Regions from separate parts of the Streptomyces sp. NPDC093065 genome, predicted to be linked through region 3. Evidence: riboswitches for the same ligand, from Rfam matches in the RefSeq annotation. Region 3 holds a riboswitch; each other region holds the start of a gene.
What was found. A riboswitch is a leader RNA that binds a small molecule or an ion and turns the genes downstream of it on or off. The one in region 3 is predicted to bind cobalamin.
Positions count from the first base shown of each region.

Region 1 (6,656 bases), on a different contig from region 3:
CGCGAGCCGTTCGCGCAGGGCACGGCGGCGTTCGGCAGGGGTGGTGCGGGTGTGGAGCAGCATCAGAAGACGCCCTTCGGCAGGGTCGCGTCGTACGCGGCGACGGCCTCCGTGTCGACGGCCGGGAACAGACCGTCCAGGTCAGCGACGCCCAGCTCGGCGAGGTGCTCGGCGACGGCCAGGAAGCGGTCCCGGTCGGCCGGCGCGACGACGCCTTCGGCCAGAGTGCGGAACTTGTGGGCGTAGGCGGGGCGGTCGAAGGGGCGGGCGCCGGCCGGGTGGGCGTCGGCGACCGCCAGTTCGTCCTCGATCACCGTGCCGTCGTCCAGGGTGATCACGGCGCGACCGCCGAAGGCCCGACGGTACGGGTCGGGATCGTGGTAACGGCGGGTCCACTCCGAGTCCTCGACCGTAGTGATCTTCCGCCACAGCTCGACCGTCTCCGGTCGCCGGGCACGCTCGGGGGCGTAGGAGCGCTCGTGGTGCCAGCCACCGTCCTCCAGGGCCACGGCGAAGATGTACGGCACCGAGTGGTCAAGGGTCTCTCGGCTGGCCGTGGGGTCGTACTTCTGCGGGTCGTTCGCGCCGGAGCCGATCACGTGGTGGGTGTGGTGGCTGGTGTGCAAGACCACCGAGCGGACCTTCTCCAGCGGGCCGGTCTTCTCGCGCAGGCGCCGGGCCAGGTCGATGACCGCCTGCGCCTGGTACTCGGCAGAGTGCTCCTTGGTGTAGGTGTCGAGGATGGCGCAGCGCGGCTCGCCGGTCTCCGGGAGCAGGACGGTGTAGTCGGCTTGCGGGCCGTCCAGCATCCAGGCCAGGAAGCCGTCCTCGCCCTCGTAGACCGGCGACGGGGAGGTCTCGCCGCGCATCGCCCGGTCAACGGCCTCGACGGCGGCCTTGCCGGCGAAGGCGGGGGCGTACGCCTTCCAGCTGGAGATCTCTCCCTTGCGGGACTGCCGGGTCGCGGTCGTGGTGTGCACCGCCTGCTGTACCGCCTGGTAGACCGTCTCGGTCGGCAGCCGCAGCAACGCACCCAGGCCGCAGGCAGTGGCCGCGCTGAGGTGGGCCACGTGGTCGATGCGGTGCGCGTGCAGACAGATGCCCTTGACCAGGGCGACATGGATCTCGTACGCCGCGACGATGCCGCGCAGCAGGTCGGCGCCGGTGCGGCCGGTGTGCTGGGCGACCGCGAGCAGGGGCGGGATGTTGTCGCCGGGGTGGGAGTAGTCGGCGGCCAGGTAGGTGTCGTGAAAGTCGAGTTCGCGTACGGCGGTGCCGTTGGCCCAGGCCGCCCACTCCGGGGAGACGCGGGTACGGGTGCCGAAGACCGATGCCCCCGGTGATCCGGTGCGGTGGGAGGTGGCCTGGGCGCGGGCGACAGCGACCGGGCGGCGCAGCAGGGAGGCGACGGCGACCGAGGCGTTGTCGATCACCCGGTTGACGGCCATGGCCGCGCTGTCGGGATCCAGCTCCTGCGTCGCCGTCGCGACGGCTGCCAGCTTCCAGGCGAGCTGGTCCTCGCGGGGCAGCCGGTCGGCGCTGGGGTGGACACGGACGTGGTGCTCGATCACGGGACTCCTCGCGATGCGGTGCGGGACGGTGGGGCCGATGTGATCGAGCCTGCCCGGCCGTCGCCCCTCGGACCACCGGGCCAAGGTGCGGAATCCGTACAACGAGAAACTGCGAATCTGCGAACGTTGCGAATTTAGCGAATGCTATGTTCGCAAGTACGTGAGGGTGGCGACCGGGTTTCCCCAAGGAGGTGCGTCATGCCCCGACGGCCGACCGAGCGCAAGGTGTACGCGCATGCCAAGCTGCGGCGGCTGCGCCGTGAGGAGGGCATGAACCAGGTCGAGATGGCCCACGCGCTGGGCATCTCCACCAGCTACGCCAACCAGCTCGAACAGAGTCAGCGCCCGCTCACGGCAGCCGTGCTGCTGCGGATCGCGGAGGTCTTCGGCGTCGATGCCGAGTTCTTCTCGGACGCGGACGAGGACCGGCTCGCCGCGGATCTGCGAGACGCTCTGGCCGACGAGGCGTGCGGGGTCGAGCTGCCCGCCGCCGAGGAGATCAGCGAGGCGGCCCGCGACCATCCCGAGGTCGCCCGCGCCCTGGTCGCCCTGCACCGCCGCTACCGCGACGCCGCCGAACAGGCCGCCGCCCTCGCCGCACCCGGCACCGGCGACGGTCCGCCGCCGCTGTCGGCCGGCGAACCCCACGACGAGGTACGGGACTTCTTCTACACCCACCACAACCACTTCGAGCCGCTGGACACCGAGGCCGAACAACTCGCCGAGGCCATGCGGCTGCGGCCGGGCCGCGTCGCCGACGCCCTCACCGCACGCCTCGCCGAACGCAACGGGATCAAGGTGGTCCAGGCGGCTCCCGGCCGCTCCGGGGACGCCCGCAGGCTCGACCCCGACACCGGGCTGCTGTTCCTCTCCCCCTGGCTGAGCGAGGGCCAGCGCGCCTTCCAGCTCGCCACCCAGCTGGCCCTCCTGGAACACGGCCCGCTCCTGGACCAGCTCGCCCGGGGCTCCGCGGAACTCACCTCGCCCCAGGCACCGGCGCTGGCCCGCATCGGCCTGGCCAACTACTTCGCGGGCGCGCTCCTCATGCCGTACACCGCCTTCCACACCATGGCCGAAGAGGTGCGCTACGACATCGAGCTGCTCTCCGCCCGCTACGGCGTCGGCTTCGAGACGGTCTGCCACCGCCTGAGCACTCTCCAGCGCACCGGCCGCCGCGGCATCCCCTTCTCGTTCCTTCGGGTCGACCGGGCCGGGAACATCTCCAAACGCCAGTCCGCGACCGACTTCCACTTCTCGCGGCTCGGCGGCACCTGTCCCCTGTGGACGGTGTACGAGGCGTTCTCCGCGCCCGGCCGGATACTGACCCAGGTCGCCGAGATGCCGGACGGGAAGCGGTACTTCTGGATCGCGCGCACCATCACCCGTGGCGGCTTCGGCCATCATGCCCCGCGCGCCGAGTTCGCCGTCGCGCTCGGCTGCGAGCTGCGCCACGCCCACCGGCTCGTCTACGCCGAGGGCATCGCTGTGGACGACCCTCGTGCGGCGACGCCCATCGGTTTGGGCTGCCGGATCTGCGAACGCCGTGACTGCGCACAGCGGGCCCGCCCTCCGGCCGGCGGACGGCTCGCCGTCGATCCCGACCGGCGGACGTATGTTCCGTACCCGGTGGAGACCCGTACTCCCTGACACAGATGGCAGGAGCTGCCCGTGACCAGCCGCGTCACCCTCATTTCGCCCGCGCTGAACCCGTCTCTTCGCCAGGCTCGCTTCGATGACGGCGCGACGTCGCTCGACGAGCGGGGCGCGGCGCAGGCCCGCGCGGCGGCCGGAACGCTGCCTGCGGGGGCCTGCGTGTTCGTCTCTCCGGGCCTGCGCTGTTGGGAGACCGCGGCGGCGCTGGGACTGGTGGCGGGCGAGCCGAGTGCGGAGCTGGCCGGCCTGGACGCGGGGCGCTGGCGGGGCCTGGCTCTCGACGAGGTCGCCGGAAGTGAGCCGGAGGCGGTGGGCCGGTGGCTGGCCGACCCCGCGTCCGCGCCGCACGGTGGGGAGTCGGTGCAGGAGATGTGTTGCCGTATCGGTCGGTGGCTCGACGCCATGGCACAGGCGGACGGCCGCACACTCGCCGTAGTGGAGCCCGATGTCGTCCGGGCCGCGGTGGTGCATGTGCTCGGCGCACCCGCAGCGGCCTTCTGGCGCGCTGACGTTCCCCCGCTGACGGCGACAGAGATCACCGGGCGTGCCGGGCGCTGGAATCTCAGGCTGGGACAGCCTCTGAAGTCCCCGGACGACAACAGCGACTGCGGGGAGGAATGACGTCTGTCGTGAATCGCTGCTGTTCAGGCCGCCGCTTCACGGTGGCGGCGCAGCAGCGCCGCGATCGCGCACCGCAGACACCCCGATTCCGTCCCCACCGTGGCGTCCGGGTCAGCGCACTGAGCCGAGCAGGCTGCCGGTGGTGTCCGGGCCGGTTCACCACAGCCACGGTCCGCAGCGGTGATCAGATCCTCCAGGTCCCGCAGCAGTTGCTCACTGCGTTTGACCTGCTGGGCGAGGACCCGGACGCGGGCGCTCTGGCCGCCGATCTGGCGGCGGCTCGCGATCAGCTGCTCGTACTCCTTGGGAGTCAGGGCAACGGCCTCATGGCCGCCCAGGGTGATGTGGCGGGGCTGGGGTCGTCTGGTCACTCGGCTCCTCCGCTGCTCGCCTTCGTCGTCCTCGTCTAATCGCTCGGGCCGGTCTGTTCGTCGGGTCATGTCCGTGGTCCTGGTCGGGTGTCCGGAGAACGCGAGAGGGCCCCCGGATGGTTCCGCGGGCCCTCACTCATGGTCGGATCATGGTCAGCTGGGCGCGGCCACTGCCGAGGCCGGGACCTTCGTGGCGGGCTTGGGGTTCAGCAGGCGCTCGGCCAGTTCACCGAAGCCGAGTCCGAAGGCTCCCCACAACACGGTCTGTATGGCGAGCGCGGAGAGGCGGAACCGCCACAGCACGGTGGCCGGGAAGTCGGACGGAACCTCGTTGATGACGGGGAGGAAGGCGTACGCCAGCCCGATCACCGCCGCGAAGCCGGCGACCGCCGTAACGGTCGCCCACCAGGTGCCCAGGGCGGGCGCGAGGCGCTTGCCCAGGATGGTCGCGGCGACGGCGAGGAGGACGCTGAGCAGCATCATCAGGAAGTACAGGGTGGTCCGCTTGCCGATGGTGTCGGGGTTGCCGACGGCGGGAGGGTTGGCCGGGTACTTCAGGAACGGCACGACGTAGACCGCGAGCAGGGCGCAGCCGGACAGGAGCAGCGCGGTCACCCGGGGGCTGAAGCGGCCGACCCGGCCGAGGGCGAAGCAGTAGGCGAGCGCGGCGATGCCGCCGAAGGCGACCCCGTAGATCAGGACACCGGTGGCCAGGCCGGCGGTGGACTGCAGGGAGCGCGAGACGATCTCCATCTCGTGCTCGTGGGAGTGGGCGTCCTCGAAGGCGATCGCCTTGTCGACGTTCGGCTCACCGAGGAGATAGGCGACGACGAGGGCGAGGACGCCGGCCGCGAGGCCGGCGAGCATGCCGCGGACGAGGAGGTTTCTTACCGTTGCGGAGTTCATGGGTGTGCTGGTTTCCCCTCGGGTCAGTGGCAGGGGAAGCCGAGAAGGTGGCGGGCGTCGTGCACCCACTCGTGGACGTCCTCGCCGGAGACAACGGAGGTGGCCCCCTGCTCGGCGCCGACGAAGTAGAGCAGGACCAGCATCAGGATGCCGAAGAAGACCGCCCAGGGGACGATCGCGCCGATCGGCAGCTTGGCGGGGAGAGCGGGGGTGGTGGCTGTCGGCGGTGCGACATGCTGCGCCATGGCAGGGCCTCCTCTGGGAGTTCGCGTCCCATCTCGGTGGTGCACATGACGACGGCTACGGGTCTGACTCGCCGCCCCGCGCTCGGGGCAGGCACACAGTGGCGCGACCGTGCCGGTTTCTCACCGGCTTCCGTTCTGCCGTCGTCGATATCGCAGTGACGGTACCGCGTGTCGCGGACATGGCCAATACCGTCTCGCCTCGCGTGATCCTTCTCGCTGCCGGGTGGATCAGGCCGCGCCCACCGGCTCGGGCTGTCCGGGCACGGGCTTGGCCGCTGCCCGGACGGCCGGGTCGAGCAGTCGCTCGGCCATCGGGCCGAAGGCCAGAGCCACCGTCGTCCACAGCAGGGCCTGGGCGGCGACGGAGTAGAAGCGGAAGGAGAACAGGACGTCCGCCGGGAAGCCCGGGTAGACGATGGTGCCCTTGGAGTTGGTCAGCGGTAGCGGGGTCTCGGTGGCGTGGTGGCCGTAGTGTTGGACGTTGACGGAGAGTTCGCCGAGTTGCGGCAGCAGGGCCATGACGATGCCGATCGCCACGATGTAGGAGCCGGCGCCGAGGAGGGTGGCGTTCCAGTTGCCGAAGCGCGGCTGGAGGCGTTTGCCGAGCCAGACCGCGGCGACAAGGAAGGCGACCGAGCACAGGACCATGGCGAGGTAGAGGTTGCCGCGGTCCTTGATGGTGTCCGTGTGTCCGATCGAGGGCGGGTTGGCCGGGTACTTCAAAAACGGCACGAAGTACATGCCGAGGAAGCCGCCGAGCGCCACCAGCAGGGCCAGGTTGCGGGGACGCAGCTTGCCGACGCGTCCGAGGCAGATGGTGTAGGCGACGGCGAACAGGGCGCCCATCGCGATGCCGAAGAAGACCATGCCGACGCCGATGCCGACGTTGGCCTGGATGGTCCGGCTGAAGATGTCCGGGCCAGCGGCCTCAGGGGTCACTCCGGCGGCCTTGTCGAGAGCCGCCTGGGCGGCGTCGCGTCCGCTCTCGTAGTCGATGGCCTTGGCTATCTGGGGTTCGGCGAAGATCCGGGCGAAGACGAACGCGAGCAGACCGGCGACTGCGCCAGCGATGACGCCGAGCAGGATGAGCTTCTTTTCCATGTTCGGATGTCCCTGCCGGTTCTCGTCAGTGGCAGGGGAAGCCGAGGAAGTGGCGGGCGTCGTGCACGAACTCGTGGACGTGCATGTCCTTGCCGAACACCGAGTAGGCGCCCTGGTCGACGCCGATGAAGTAGTAGACGGCCAGCGCGATCAGCGCTGTTCCGACCAGCCAGAGCACGGCCTTGGTG
Region 1 covers NZ_JBIVPJ010000009.1:154,247-160,902, reverse strand. Annotated here, with positions in the region: gene prpB (methylisocitrate lyase) at 1-63, opposite strand, end outside; gene ACIQFU_RS18100 (MmgE/PrpD family protein) at 63-1,571, opposite strand; gene ACIQFU_RS18095 (short-chain fatty acyl-CoA regulator family protein) at 1,770-3,218, shown strand; gene ACIQFU_RS18090 (histidine phosphatase family protein) at 3,240-3,845, shown strand; gene ACIQFU_RS18085 (hypothetical protein) at 3,869-4,216, opposite strand; gene ACIQFU_RS18080 (CbtA family protein) at 4,370-5,122, opposite strand; gene ACIQFU_RS18075 (CbtB-domain containing protein) at 5,146-5,367, opposite strand; cobalamin riboswitch at 5,403-5,551, opposite strand; gene ACIQFU_RS18070 (CbtA family protein) at 5,596-6,468, opposite strand; gene ACIQFU_RS18065 (CbtB-domain containing protein) at 6,494-6,656, opposite strand, start outside.
Region 1: it holds a riboswitch for cobalamin, as region 3 does, so the genes downstream of both, ACIQFU_RS18075 (CbtB-domain containing protein) here and ACIQFU_RS32635 ((2Fe-2S) ferredoxin domain-containing protein) in region 3, are expected to answer to the same signal.

Region 2 (6,656 bases), on a different contig from region 3:
CTCGCCCTGCTCGAACACGACGTCGAACTCGCCCGCCAGGCCGCCGAAGACTTCCAGCCCGGCACCCCCACCCACGCCCTGGCCCGCATCGGCATCGCCCACTACTTCGCCGCCGCGCTGATCCTCCCCTACACCGCCTTCCACACAGCCGCCGAGGAAGCCCGCTACGACCTCGAACTCCTCACCGACCGCCACGGCCTCGGCTACGAGACCGTCTGCCACCGCCTCAGCACCCTCCAACGCCCCCGGCTGCGCGGCGTGCCCTTCTCCTTCGTCCGCGTCGACCGCGCCGGCAACATGTCCAAACGCCAGTCCGCCACCGGCTTCCACTTCTCCCGGGCCGGCGGCACCTGCCCGCTGTGGAACGTGTACGAGGCGTTCGCGGCCCCCGGCCGCATCCACGTGCAGATCGCCGAAATGCCCGACGGGCAGCGGTACTTGTGGACCGCGCGAGCGGTCACCCGGCACCGTGGCGGCTGGGGCGAACCAGGCAAGACCTTCGCCATCGGCCTGGGCTGCGAGATCCGCCACGCCCACCGCCTTGTCTACTCCGACGGACTCGACCTGACCAGCACCTCCGCCGCCACCCCCATCGGCATGGGCTGCCGCGTCTGCGATCGCCTCGACTGCCCCCAGCGCGGGGCACCCCCGCTCGGCCGTCCGCTGCGGATCGACCAGAACACCAGCACCTTCGTGCCGTACCCCGTGACCGATCACACGACTTGACCCAGCGATTACCTTGATAGCCTCGACAGGCCAGTCGAACCACATCCGTGGTCAGGGAATCCGGTGCGAATCCGGAACTGACGCGCAGCGGTGAGGGGGACGGGCGGGGCACGACGCCACTGGGAGACCGGGAAGGCGCCCCGGCCGGACGAACCCGAGTCCGAAGACCTGCTGGCACCTTCGCGCCCAGCGCGGGGGACGTCCGTAGGCCGGCTCCGCGAACGAGCCCCGACCCCAGAGGCATGCCCGTGCTCCGCACCCCCGCCCTCCTCCATACCCCGGCGCTGCTCGTCGCGTCCGCCCTGCTGCTCACCGCGTGCGGCTCCTCCGACGCGGGTGACGCGAAGCGGGAGGAGACCTCAGCCGCTGGTTACCCGGTGACCCTCGACAACTGCGGCCACAAGGTCACCCTGAAGTCGGCCCCGAAGCGGGCCGTCTCCCTCAACCAGGGCACCACCGAGATCCTGCTCTCCCTCGGCCTCGCCGACCGCATGGCCGGTACGGCGACCTGGACCGACCCGGTGATGAAGGGCCTGGAGAAGGCCAACGCCACCGTGCCGCGCCTCGCCGACAACAACCCGTCCTTCGAGAAGGTCCTGGACGCCGAACCCGACTTCGTCACCGCCTCGTTCATCTCCACCCTCGGCAAGGGCGGGGTCGCCACCCGCGAGCAGTTCGAGAAGCTGGGCGTACCCACCTACGTCTCACCCTCCGACTGCGCAGGCAAGGACAACGACAGCGGCGGCGACGGCTCGCGCAGCGAACCGCTCACCCTCGACGCCGTCTACGGCGAAATACGCGATCTCGCCCGCGCGTTCGGCGTCGAGGAGCGCGGTGAGAAGCTCGTCGCCTCGCTGAAGAAGCGGGTGAGCACGGCCACCGCCGGACTGCACGCATCCGACGTCTCCCTCATGTACTGGTTCGCCAACTCCCAGTCCCCGTACCTCGCCGGCTGCTGCGGCGCGCCGGGCGCCATCACGCGCGCGGTCGGCGCGAAGAACGCCTTCGCCGACTCCCACGACGAATGGCCCCAGATCAACTGGGAGACCGTCGCCGACCGCGACCCCGACGTCATCGTGATCGGCGACCTGACCCGCAAGCAGCAGACCGCCGAGACCGCCGCGGCCAAGATCCGCTTCCTGGAGGCGAACCCCGCCACCCGCAATCTGACCGCCGTGAAGAAGAAGCGGTACGTCCTGCTGAGCGGGCAGGCGATGAACCCGTCCATCCGCACCATCCAGGGGATCGAGAAGGTCGCAGCAGGTCTGCGCGACTTCGGCCTCGCCAAGTGAGCATCCGCTCCCTGCTGCTGACGGGCAGCGGACTGGCCGCGCTGCTCGTGTCGATCGCCGTCGCCGTGACGATCGGACCGGCGGACATCTCGACAGGGGACGTCTGGGCCGCCGTCGCGGCCCATCTCGGCCTCGGCGAGAGCACCCTGGCGCCGCTGCGGGACGGCATCGTCTGGGATCTGCGCATGCCGCGCACCCTGCTCGCCGCCGTGTGCGGGGCCGGACTCGCCGTCTGCGGCGCGGTCATGCAGTCGCTGCTGCGTAACCCGCTCGCTGACCCCTTCGTCCTCGGGGTCTCCTCCGGCGCGTCCACCGGGGCGGTCGCCGTGGTCGTGCTGGGCGTCGGCGGGGGAGCGGTGTCCCTGTCGGCGGGCGCCTTCCTGGGCGCGCTGGTCTCCTTCGCCCTGGTGCTGCTGCTCAGCCACACCCTCGGCGGCAGCACCGACCGGGTGGTCCTGTCCGGGGTGGCGGCCATGCAGCTGTTCTCCGCGCTGACCTCCTTCATCGTCCTCACCTCCGCGGACGCCGAGACCACCCGGGGCGTGCTGTTCTGGCTGCTCGGCTCGCTCACCGGCGCCGACTGGGGACAGGTACTGCTCTGCACCGTCGTCCTGACGGTGGTGCTCGTCGTCAGCCTCGGCTACGCCCGAACCCTCGACGCGTTCGCCTTCGGCGACGAAGCCGCCGCGGGACTCGGGGTCCGGGTCGCCCGCACCCGCCTGGTCCTGCTCTGCGCGACCGCGCTGCTCACCGCCGCCCTGGTCAGCTGCGCCGGAGCGATCGGATTCGTCGGCCTGGTCCTGCCGCACGCCACCCGCACCCTCACCGGCTCCGGGCACGCCCGCCTGCTGCCGGTCACCGCGCTGACCGGAGCCGTCTTCCTGGTGTGGGTGGACACCCTCGCCCGAACCGTCCTAGACCCCCAGGAGGTCCCGGTGGGCGTGGTGACGTCCCTCATTGGCGTACCGGCGTTCGTGATCGTCCTCTACCGCGGACGGGGAAGAGCATGACCAGCCTGCACGCGGACCGCGTCGTACGGCGCATCGGTGACAAGGTAGTCGTCGACGACGTCACCCTCACCCTGCGCCCCGGCGAGACGGTCGGTCTGCTCGGTCCCAACGGCTCGGGCAAGTCGACGCTGCTCAGGCTGCTGGCCGGGGTCCTCGCCCCCAGCACCGGAGTCGTGAGCCTGGACGGTCGCCCGCTCATGGACGTCGGTCGCCGCGCCACCGCCCGCCGTATCGCCACCGTCGAGCAGCACACCCACACCCAAACCGAACTGACCGTCCGGGACGTCGTCGCCCTCGGCCGCATCCCGCACCGGCGAGCCTGGACACCCCCGACCGCGGCCGACGCGGCAGCCGTCACCGAGGCTTTGCGACGCACCGGACTGACCGACCGGGCCGGCCAGTCCTGGCACACCCTCTCCGGCGGCGAACGCCAGCGCACCCAGATCGCCCGCGCCCTCGCCCAGGAACCCCGCGAACTCCTCCTCGACGAACCCACCAACCACCTCGACATCCAGCACCAGCTCGACCTCCTGGAACTCGTCGCGGCCCTGCCGGTCACCACCGTGATCGCCCTGCACGACCTCAACCTCGCCGCCATGTACTGCGACCGCCTCCTCGTCCTGCACGACGGCCGCGCGGTCACCGAGGGCACCTCCGCCGAGGTCCTCACCCCCGACCTCATCGAGCAGGTCTACGGCGTCCATACCGAGGTCACGCACGAACCCGGCCACCCCGTGATCCGCTTCCTGCGCCCAGCCGCCCGGGACGGATCTCCCCCGAAGAGGAGCGTGACGAGCGATGCCCCGACAGCACCCTGAAGCGGTCGGCACGGAGCACACCTCACCCGAACCGGCACCGTGCCGCGTTGTCGTATGCCGGGACTGCTGCTGCGGAACCCCGAAAATCACCGGCGTGGACCACGACCGGCAACTCGCGCGCCTTACCGAGCAGGTCCCGGTCCGCGTATCCGACTGCCTCGACGTATGCGAACACGCCAACGTGATCGTCGTCCAGCCCTCCGCCGTCGCACGCGCCGCAGGAGCCCGACCGGTCTGGCTCGGCCTCGTCAACGACCCTGACGCCACCGAAGACATCACCGCCTGGGTGCAGGCTGGCGGCCCTGGTGTCGCCCCCTGCCCCGACATCCTTGCCCTGTATGTCTTCACCCCGCCCCACAGGGCGATGAGCGGGTCTGTCAAACGAGCGGTGTAACTGGGGTAGTTGGGACTACTGGCGGGCTGCCGACAGGCGGCCGTCGAAGGTGATGTCGAAGGCGTTCAGCGCGGTCTTCCAGCGCATGGTCCAGCGAACCTGGCCCTTGCCCGTGGGGTCGAGGGACATGATCGCCATGTAGACGCATTTCAGGGCGGCCTGCTCGTTGGGGAAGTGTCCACGGGCCTTGACCGCCCGGCGGATCCGCGCGTTCACCGACTCGATCGCGTTGGTGGTGCAGACGATGCGGCGGATCTCGGTGTCGAACCGCAGGAACGGGGTGAACTCTTCCCAGGCGTTCTCCCACAGCTTCACGATTGCCGGATACTTCCGGCCCCAAGCGTCGGCGAACTCGGCGAACCGCTCCAGAGAGGCCTCCTCGGTCGGCGCCGTGTAGACCGGCTTCAGAAGCTTGGCGATCTTGTCCCAGTCCTGGCGGGCGGCATAGCGGAAAGAGTTCCGCAGCAGGTGCACCACGCAGGTCTGCACGATGGTCCGCGGCCAGACGGTCTCCACCGCCTCCGGCAAGCCCTTGAGCCCGTCGCAGACCAGCATCAGCACGTCGCTGACGCCGCGGTTCTTGATCTCGGTGAGGATGTGCAGCCAGTGCTTGGCGCCCTCGCCGCCGTCCCCGGCCCACAGCCCGAGGATCTCGCGCCGGCCCTCGGTGGTGACCGCCAGGGCCACGTAAATGGGCCGGTTGGCGACCGCACCGTCGCGGATCTTCACGTGGATGGCGTCGATGAAGACGACCGGATAGACCGGGTCGAGGGGCCGGCTCTGCCACTCGGCCATGCCTTCCAGCACCTTGTCGGTGATGGTGGAGATGGTCTGGCGCGAGACCTCGGCGCCATAGACCTCGGCCAGGTGGGCCTGGACTTCACCGGTGGTCAGGCCCTTCGCGGCCAGCGAGATGACCATCTCGTCGATGCCGGTCAGGCGCTTCTGCCGCTTCTTGACGATCTTCGGTTCGAACGAGCCGTCGCGGTCGCGGGGCACGGTGATCTCCACCGGGCCGACATCGGTGAGCACCGTCTTGGAGCGTTTGCCGTTGCGGGAGTTGCCGCCGTTCTTGCCCGCCGGATCGTGCTTGTCATAGCCGAGGTGATCGGTGATCTCGCCCTCCAGGGCGGACTCCAGCAGCCGCCTGGTCAGCTGCTGCAGCAGCCCGCCCTCACCCGTCAACTGCAGGCCCTCAGCCTGGGCACGACCCACCAGCTCGTCGATCAACTGGTCGTCCACCGCCTTCGCCGGCACAGCTTTCGCGGGCTCGACGGCCTCGGGTCCGGTCACGTTCTCACTGGTCATCGATGCATCCTCCATGATCGGGAGTTACACCGAACGATTTACAGTCCCACTCCCGGCACCCCGCTGTTCTGGCCGCTCAGCGTCGTGAACGAGCCCGTGTTCGCAGCGAGAAGGGAACCCGCTGGGGCGGCCGGCCTCTCGCCACCGCGGCCTGAAGATCTCGATGCTGCTCACTGGGGCAGAGGACTATCCAGCGTAGGGGTTGCCGCCGAGCCAGGTGGTGCCATCGATCAGTTCGCGTGCCGCGTCCAAGTGACCGCTGTGGCAGGCGACCTCGGTGAGCACGTGGATGAGGATGCGGCGCACGTCGGGCAGCCGCCAGGTCGGCCAGATGTCCACGGGCCACGCGGCAGGCTCCTGGTCCAGGTTGGCGGCGGCGAGCACGACGTCTGCGCGTGCGATGGCCGCCCGGTAGTCGGCGAAGACCTCCCTGGTGCTCATCCCCTCGGGGACGTACCAGTGCGCCTCCGCGCCTGCCGCGAGCTGTCCGGCCACATCCGGTTCGCCCGCGATCACTCCGGGGAACCAGAAGCGTTCGACATCCACCGTGAGGTGGCGCAGCAACGCCAGGCAGCTCCAACCGCTGGGCAGCACCGGCCGCCGCAGATCCTCCTCCGAGACCCCTTCGAGGATCCCAACGACGTGCGCGCGCTGGCTGTCCAGGGCACCCTTGAGCGCGGCGAGTTCAGCGTTCACCGAACGGCGCCCTGCGCCTGGATCTTGCTCAGCTGGGATGCCGCCCACCATGGCCTCACCCGTCGTACTTGTCATCCGCGCGCCTCCGTCAACCACAGAACATGATCTGACTCCGGCCCGGACGCTACACCGGGGGTACGACAACCCCCAGCCGATCGGCGCCACGTCGTTCTGCACCGCCTACCCGGCAAACTTTCCCGGTCACGGCACTAGGACAGCAAGCCGACCACGCCGGGGCGGCATCGGGTTCTCCATGGTGTCCCTCGCCTTCGCCCAGGCGGGCTCCATCCTCGTCCAGCGCGACCCGGGCGGCATCACCGGCGGCGAGGAGGGCAGGGCCGCCCCGGCGGACCGGCTGCCGGCCTCACTCGTCGGCATCGGCCACACCGCCAACCTCTACTGGATCGCCCTC
Region 2 covers NZ_JBIVPJ010000009.1:172,563-179,218, forward strand. Annotated here, with positions in the region: gene ACIQFU_RS18145 (short-chain fatty acyl-CoA regulator family protein) at 1-726, shown strand, start outside; cobalamin riboswitch at 741-917, shown strand; gene ACIQFU_RS18150 (ABC transporter substrate-binding protein) at 969-2,018, shown strand; gene ACIQFU_RS18155 (FecCD family ABC transporter permease) at 2,015-3,028, shown strand; gene ACIQFU_RS18160 (ABC transporter ATP-binding protein) at 3,025-3,846, shown strand; gene ACIQFU_RS18165 ((2Fe-2S) ferredoxin domain-containing protein) at 3,827-4,240, shown strand; gene ACIQFU_RS18170 (IS256 family transposase) at 4,256-5,548, opposite strand; partial or broken gene ACIQFU_RS18175 (IS630 family transposase) at 5,602-5,703, shown strand; gene ACIQFU_RS18180 (DinB family protein) at 5,735-6,244, opposite strand; partial or broken gene ACIQFU_RS18185 (branched-chain amino acid ABC transporter permease) at 6,483-6,656, shown strand, end outside.
Region 2: it holds a riboswitch for cobalamin, as region 3 does, so the genes downstream of both, ACIQFU_RS18150 (ABC transporter substrate-binding protein) here and ACIQFU_RS32635 ((2Fe-2S) ferredoxin domain-containing protein) in region 3, are expected to answer to the same signal.

Region 3 (6,656 bases):
GGGTCCGGCCCTCAGTCCGTGACGAGCGCCGGGTCGCTGACCCCCGGCCGGCCGTTCTCCACGTGCCCGGCGAAGCGCCGCAGGAAGGCGGGGTCGGCCTCCGAGGTCACCGTCACGTCGTACCAGCGCCGGCCGCGCGCGAGGTCGACGGTGTGGTGCACGGTGGCGCCGGGGCGGACGGCGAGGGTCCGGGAGCGGCCGTCGTAGGCGTTCGCGATCCGGAGCCGGACGGTGCCGGTCCCCGCGTTGGTGAGGGTGAGGCGGAGGTCGTCGCCGTGGTGCCGCGCGGTGACCTCGGGCCCGGCGGCCTCGTTGGGGCCCTGAAACACCCGCAGGAAGCCGGCCGGGCCGTGCACGGTCAGGTCGTAGGAGCCGCCGGAGTAGGCCGAGTTCCAGGTGTCCGCGATGTCCTTGCCGGCCTCGGTGGTGTACGTCCAGGGGCCGTCGGTGCGGTTGCCCGAGGTGACCAGGAAGGCGGCGCCGGCCCTGGCACCGGAGGCGAAGGCGAGGGTGAACTTCCCCGCCGCCGCGTCCACCGCACCGTCCACGTAAGGGTCGTACCGCAGCGGACGGGAGGGACGCGTCCCGCGTTCCTGCCGGGGCATGCCGGGCTCCGCGGGCGGCGTCGGACGGTAGTCCGGGTGGCGTTGGCGGTCCGGCGGCTCGTAGGCGTCGGTGTCCGGCAGGCGGGCCGGGCGGCTGTCCTTGCGGGAGAAGTCGAAGGCGCTGGTCAGGTCGCCGCAGATGGCACGCCGCCAGGGCGAGATGTTCGGTTCGCGCACGCCGAAGCGGCGCTCCATGAAGCGGATCACCGAGGTGTGGTCGAAGGTCTCGGAGCAGACGAACCCGCCCGTGCTCCAGGGCGAGACGACCAGCATGGGCACGCGCGGGCCCAGCCCGTAGAAGCCCTCGCGGTGAGTTGCGCTGCCCTCGAAGACGTCCAGGGCGACGTCGACGGTGGAGCGGCCCTGTGCGGCGGACTTCGGCGGCAGCGGGGGCACCACGTGGTCGAAGAAGCCGTCGTTCTCGTCGTACGTGATGAACAGCGCCGTCTTCGCCCACACCGCCGGGTTGGAGGTGAGCGCGTCCAGTACCTGGGAGATGTACCAGGCGCCGTAGTTCGAGGGCCAGTTGGAGTGTTCGGAGAACGCCTCCGGGGAGGCTATCCAGGAGATCTCCGGCAGCCGGTCCGCCTTGACGTCGGCGCGCAGCCGATCGAAGTACCCGTCCCCGCTCTTCGCGTCGGTGCCGGTGCGGGCCTTGTCGTACAGGGGGTCGCCGGGCCGCGCGTCGCGGTACTTGTTGAAGTACAGCAGGGAGTTGTCGCCGTAGTTGCCCCGGAAGGGGTCGTCGATCCAGCCCCAGCCGCCGGCGGCGTCCAGTCCGTCGCCGGTGTCCTGGTAGATCTTCCAGGAGATCCCGGCCGCCTCCAGGCGCTCGGGGTACGTCGTCCAGTCGTAGCCGCGTTCGTCGTTGCCGAGGACCGGGCCGCCGCCGCTGCCGTCGTTGCCGGTGTGTCCCGACCACAGGTAGTAGCGGTTGGGGTCGGTGGATCCGATGAAGGAGCAGTGGTAGGCGTCGCAGACGGTGAAGGTGTCGGCGAGCGCGTAGTGGAAGGGGATGTCCTCGCGGGTCAGGTAGGCCATGGTGGTGGTGCCCTTGGCGGGCAGCCAGCGGTCGTACCTGGCGTCGTGGTAGGCGTCCTGTCCGTCGGGCCAGCCGTGCGGGAGCCCTTCGAGGAACTGCATGCCGAGGTCGTCGGCCTCCGGACGGAACGGCAGCACCTCGGTGCCGTCGGCCTTGCGCTGGTGCCACACGGAGCGGCCGTCGTCCAGCGCCACCGGGTGCGGGTCGCCGAAGCCGCGGACGCCGCGCAGCCTGCCGAAGTAGTGGTCGAACGAACGGTTCTCCTGCATCAGGACGACGATGTGCTCGACGTCCTCGATCGATCCCGAGCGGTGGTTCGCCGGGAGCGCGGCGGCCCGGTCGATGCTCGCGGACAGGGCGCTGAACGCGGTCGTGGCGCCCGCGAGTTGGAGGAATCGGCGCCGGTTCACTTCGGCCATGGGGGTGGGGGACCTCTCGGCTTGGGGGGTCAACCGGCCGGACGGTGCCGGATGATGACGGATTGCGCGCGAAAGGAGTGTTCCAGGAGCAGCAAACGTCAGGGAAGGGTCCGGTGGCGCTCGCGTGAAAGTCACCGGTACGCGAGGTGTGCCGGGGCCGTCCGCCCGGGGATGGCCGCGAGCACGACGGGCATGGACACGGACGAGCCTCCCTGCCCGGCCGGACGGCCCGTACGGACGGCAATCCCGGAGGCTTCGCCGGCACCGGTTGGCGGTCGGTTCCGGACACCACTCGTCCGCCCACCGCAAGCTCACCGTCGTCGCCGCCCTCGCCCCGAACGGCGCCAGGACCCGGTCGGGCCGGACACCGACATCGTCCAGGCCGAGGTGTTCCTCAAGGGCAGGCCGGTGGCGACGGCTGGGCGGTGTCCGGCTTGAACGCCTGTGCCATCAACCCCCAGACCGGCGCCTTCCCACGAATCGTCTTTGCTGGAGGTGACGGCTGGAGCCGTCGGGTCGAGGAGGCCATCGGTCGAAAGCTCCACGGGTCGGCCACCTGCACAGAACCGTTCGGGTACACATCGGGCCCGATCTTGTTGCACACTGTTCGCAACAACTTACATAGTGCAGAAAGGTCGGTCGATGGGGTCTGCGGTGGTGCTGGGCATCGAGTCGTCCTGCGACGAGACGGGCGCCGGCCTGGTCCGGGGCGGGCGGCTGCTGGGGCACGCGGTGGCGTCGAGCATGGACGAGCACGCCCGCTTCGGCGGGGTGGTGCCCGAGATCGCCGCCCGCGCCCACCTCCACGCGCTGCGTCCGGTCGTCCGGCAGGCACTGGACGAGGCCGGGCTGCGGCTGTCCGACGTCGGGGCGGTCGCCGTGACCACCGGCCCCGGGCTGTCGGGCGCTCTCCAGACGGGTCTGGCCGGTGCGAAGGGCATCGCCTACGCGCTCGGCGTCCCGCTGTACGGGGTGCACCATCTCGCCGGGCACGTCGCCGCCGACACGCTGGAGCACGGCCCGCTGCCGAACCCGTGCATGGTGCTGATCGTCTCCGGCGGCCACACCTCCCTGCTCCTCGTCCGCGACCTCGCCCGAGAGCGGATCACGCACCTCGGGGACACGCTGGACGACGCGGCCGGGGAGTGCTTCGACAAGGTCGCGCGGGTCTTCGGGCTGCCGTATCCCGGCGGTCCGGCCATCGACCGGACGGCGCGGGCGGGGGACCCTCGCGCTGTCCCCTTCCCGCGCCCGCTGCCCGGCTCGTACGCCTTCTCCTTCTCCGGTCTGAAGACCGCCGCCGCCCGCTGGGCGGAGGGTCACGCGGGACGTGAGCTGCCGGTGGCCGACGGCGCGGCCTCGCTCCAGGAGGCCGTCGCGGACGTACTGACCCGCAAGGCGGTCGCCGCCTGCAAGGAGCACGGCGTGCGCACCCTGGTCGTGGTCGGCGGGGTCGCCGCGAACTCGCGGGTGCGCTCGCTCGCCGAGGAGCGCTGCCGGGCGGCCGGCATCGAGCTGCGGGTACCGCCACTGCGCCTGTGCACCGACAACGGCGCGATGATCGCCGCCGTCGGCGACCTCCTCGTACGCGCCGGCGCCGCACCAGCTCCGCTGGACGTGTCCATCGACCCGTCGGCGCCGCTGGAGTACGCCGCCCTGCACCCGGTCGCCGCGGGAACGGCGGTGGCCGCCTGATGACCACCGGCATCCGCGTCCACACGGGGGCCGAACTGCTCGCGCACACCGACGCGCTGCGCTCCGTCTACGTCGACGCCTTCTGCGCCCCGCCCTGGAACGAGGAGGAGGAACGGGCGACGGAGTTCGCGGCCCGGCTGCCGGCGAACGCGGCCCGTCCCGGCTTCACCGCTGCGACCGCGGTACGCGACGGGGAGGCCATCGGCTTCGCCACCGCGTGGACCACCCCGACGCCCTTCCCCACCGACCGCTGCTATCCCCAGGCCGCCGTCGGCCTGGGCCCCGCGCACACCGCGGACTGGTTGTGCGGCGCCCTGGAAATCGACGAACTGGCCGTCCGTCCGACCGCCCGCGGCACCGGTGTCGCCGCGGACCTCCTTGAAGCAGTGACTGCGCACGCGCCCGACGGACGTGCCTGGCTGCTGACCTCCGTCCAGAACACGCAGGCCATGGCCTTCTACCGCCGCCAGGGCTGGACGCAGGTCACCCATCCGTCTCCCGACGGCAAGGGCATCGTCGTCTTCCTCGGCCCGCGCCACCCCGCCCGGCCACTCGCCCTTCTTCCCCTGTAAGCCCCGCTGCCGGCCCCGACCCTGCTGTTCGTCAACGCCGGCATGGTCCCCGACCAGAGGCGGGCGGCATGACCGGGTTGGGCGATGGAGACCTCGGTCCGCGGCTCCGGGGTGCGGTGACGGCGTGCGACGGCGGCGGCGAGATCGGTGGAACCCGCCGCGTAGGAGCGGGCGACCGGATGCCGGCCGCCGTCGGGGCCGCCGACCCGGAGGGCGGAGAAGCCGCCGAGGCTCGCCACGTCGTCCAGGGCGGCGTCGACGGACGCAGTTGAGGCGCGGGCTCCGTGCACGGCTTCTGTCCTCCCTCCGACTCTCCGTCCGCGCGGTCAGGGGGCCGTACGCCGTCGCGGCGGCGTGATGGCGTACAGGTCGAGGATGTCCGGTCGGGGCGCGACGCCCGGTCCGCCCGCGCGTGCCCAGGCGGCGATGTCCTCGGTGGCGTCCGGGTCGTTGACCAGCCCCAGCCAGACGGGCCGGGCACCGGCGGCACGGCCCCGGGCGGAGGGCTGGACGACGATGACGTTGGCGTGGTCGCAGGCGTCGAGACAGTCGGAGACGCGTATCGGTACCGCGGCGCGCAGCCGCTCGGTCTGGGCCGCGTGGTCGACGCCGGTCACTTTGGGGCTGCCGCAGCAGCAGTCGCGGCACACGACGACGCGGCACGGCACGGGGGCGGCCACCGCCCGGGTCCTCGCGTCGTCGGTCTTTCGTCCGGTCGGCGTTGCGGGCATGCGGTGCCCTCCCTCTCTCCGGGGAGATCCGCCCCGGTGGTCCGTCGAGGAGGCGACCGCGTGAGTCTTCTGGCTCTCGGGTCGCGCGCACCCCGGCCTTCCCACCCGCTGCCGGGCAGTGGCCCGTCGGGACGCGCTCGCCGATCACAGTGGCGGGACCGCGCCGGATTCACACCGGCTTCCTCGTTCCGCCGTCGCCTTGTCGCCGGTCATCTTCCCATCCCGGGACGCCGGGCCCGCTCGCCCGGTGCCGGCCGTCAGTCGGTCTCCCGGGAGTGCGGGGCCGTGGCCGACGGATGGGTCTGCCGGTCCCGTCCGCCTTTCGCCGTCGACTCGGGGAAACGTAGGATCACCTGGTCATCGCCGCGACGGGAGACAGGAAGCCGGTGCGAATCCGGCACGGTCCCGCCACTGTGACCGGGGAGCGCCCCTCCGACATGCCACTGCGCACCGCGCGGGAAGGCGGAGGGAACGTCGATCCGGGAGTCAGGACACTGGTCCGTCGCGGGCCCGATCCGAGGAGCGCGGACTCCAGGAGGCTTCACGTGTCCCAGTTGTTCCCCCATGCCCGCACACGCGGGCTCCTTCGTGCCGCGGCCACCGCCGTGGCCCTTTCCTCCGTGCTGCTGACCACCGGCTGCGGTTCCTCCGACGACGACGGCGGGGACGCGAAGGCGACCACCGCCGTGCCCGCGGGCTTCCCCGTCACCATCGACAACTGCGGCGTGAAGACGACGTACGACAAGCCGCCGTCACGGGTGGTCACGATTCACCAGCACCCGGCGGAACTCATGCTCGCCCTCGGCCTGAAGACCCGCATGGTCGGCACGGCCTACCCCGACTCCGCCGTCCTGCCCGAGCTGAAGAAGGAGTACGAGGCGATCCCCGAACTGGCCGAGAGGGAACCGTCGTTCGAAAAAATCCTGGATGCCGAACCCGACTTCGTCTACGGCGGCTACGGCAGCGCCTTCGCCGAGAAGGAGGGCCGTTCCCGAAAGGCGTTCGCCGGTGCCGGAATCGACACCTACCTCAACCGCGAGTACTGCGGAAAGAAGCAGGTGACGATGAAGGACACCTATGACGAGATCCGCACCATCGGCAAGATCTTCGGTGTCCCGGACCGGGCCGACAAGCTGGTCGCGGACCTGCAGAGCCGCGTCGGCAAGGCCGCCGCCGAGGTCGAAGACGAGCCCGGGGTGTCCGTCTTCGTCTACGACAGCGGCGACAAGAGCGCGTTCACCGCGGGCGGCAAGAGCCTGGGCACCGAGCTGATCCGGCTGGCCGGCGGCAAGAACGTCTTCGCCGACCTCGACGACGTCTTCGGCGACGTCTCCTGGGAGCAGGTCGTCGAACGCAAGCCCGAAGTCATTGCCGTCTACGACTACGCCGGCGCCGGAAGCGTCGAGGCCAAGAAGAAGTTCCTGCTCTCCCAGCCCGCGCTCGCCGACGTGCCCGCCGTCAGGAACAAGCGGTTCGTCGTCCTGCCACTGACCGCCACTCTGGTCGGCATCCGGTCGGCCTACGCGGTCGAGGACCTGGCGCGCGGGCTGCACCCGGAGAGCTTCCGGTGACCCAGGCCGCCGCCGGCACGC
Region 3 covers NZ_JBIVPJ010000025.1:74,899-81,554, forward strand. Annotated here, with positions in the region: gene ACIQFU_RS32615 (phosphocholine-specific phospholipase C) at 12-2,066, opposite strand; gene tsaD (tRNA (adenosine(37)-N6)-threonylcarbamoyltransferase complex transferase subunit TsaD) at 2,709-3,761, shown strand; gene ACIQFU_RS32625 (GNAT family N-acetyltransferase) at 3,761-4,333, shown strand; gene ACIQFU_RS32630 (hypothetical protein) at 4,402-4,605, shown strand; gene ACIQFU_RS32635 ((2Fe-2S) ferredoxin domain-containing protein) at 4,660-5,064, opposite strand; cobalamin riboswitch at 5,127-5,252, opposite strand; cobalamin riboswitch at 5,440-5,561, shown strand; gene ACIQFU_RS32640 (ABC transporter substrate-binding protein) at 5,619-6,635, shown strand; gene ACIQFU_RS32645 (FecCD family ABC transporter permease) at 6,632-6,656, shown strand, end outside.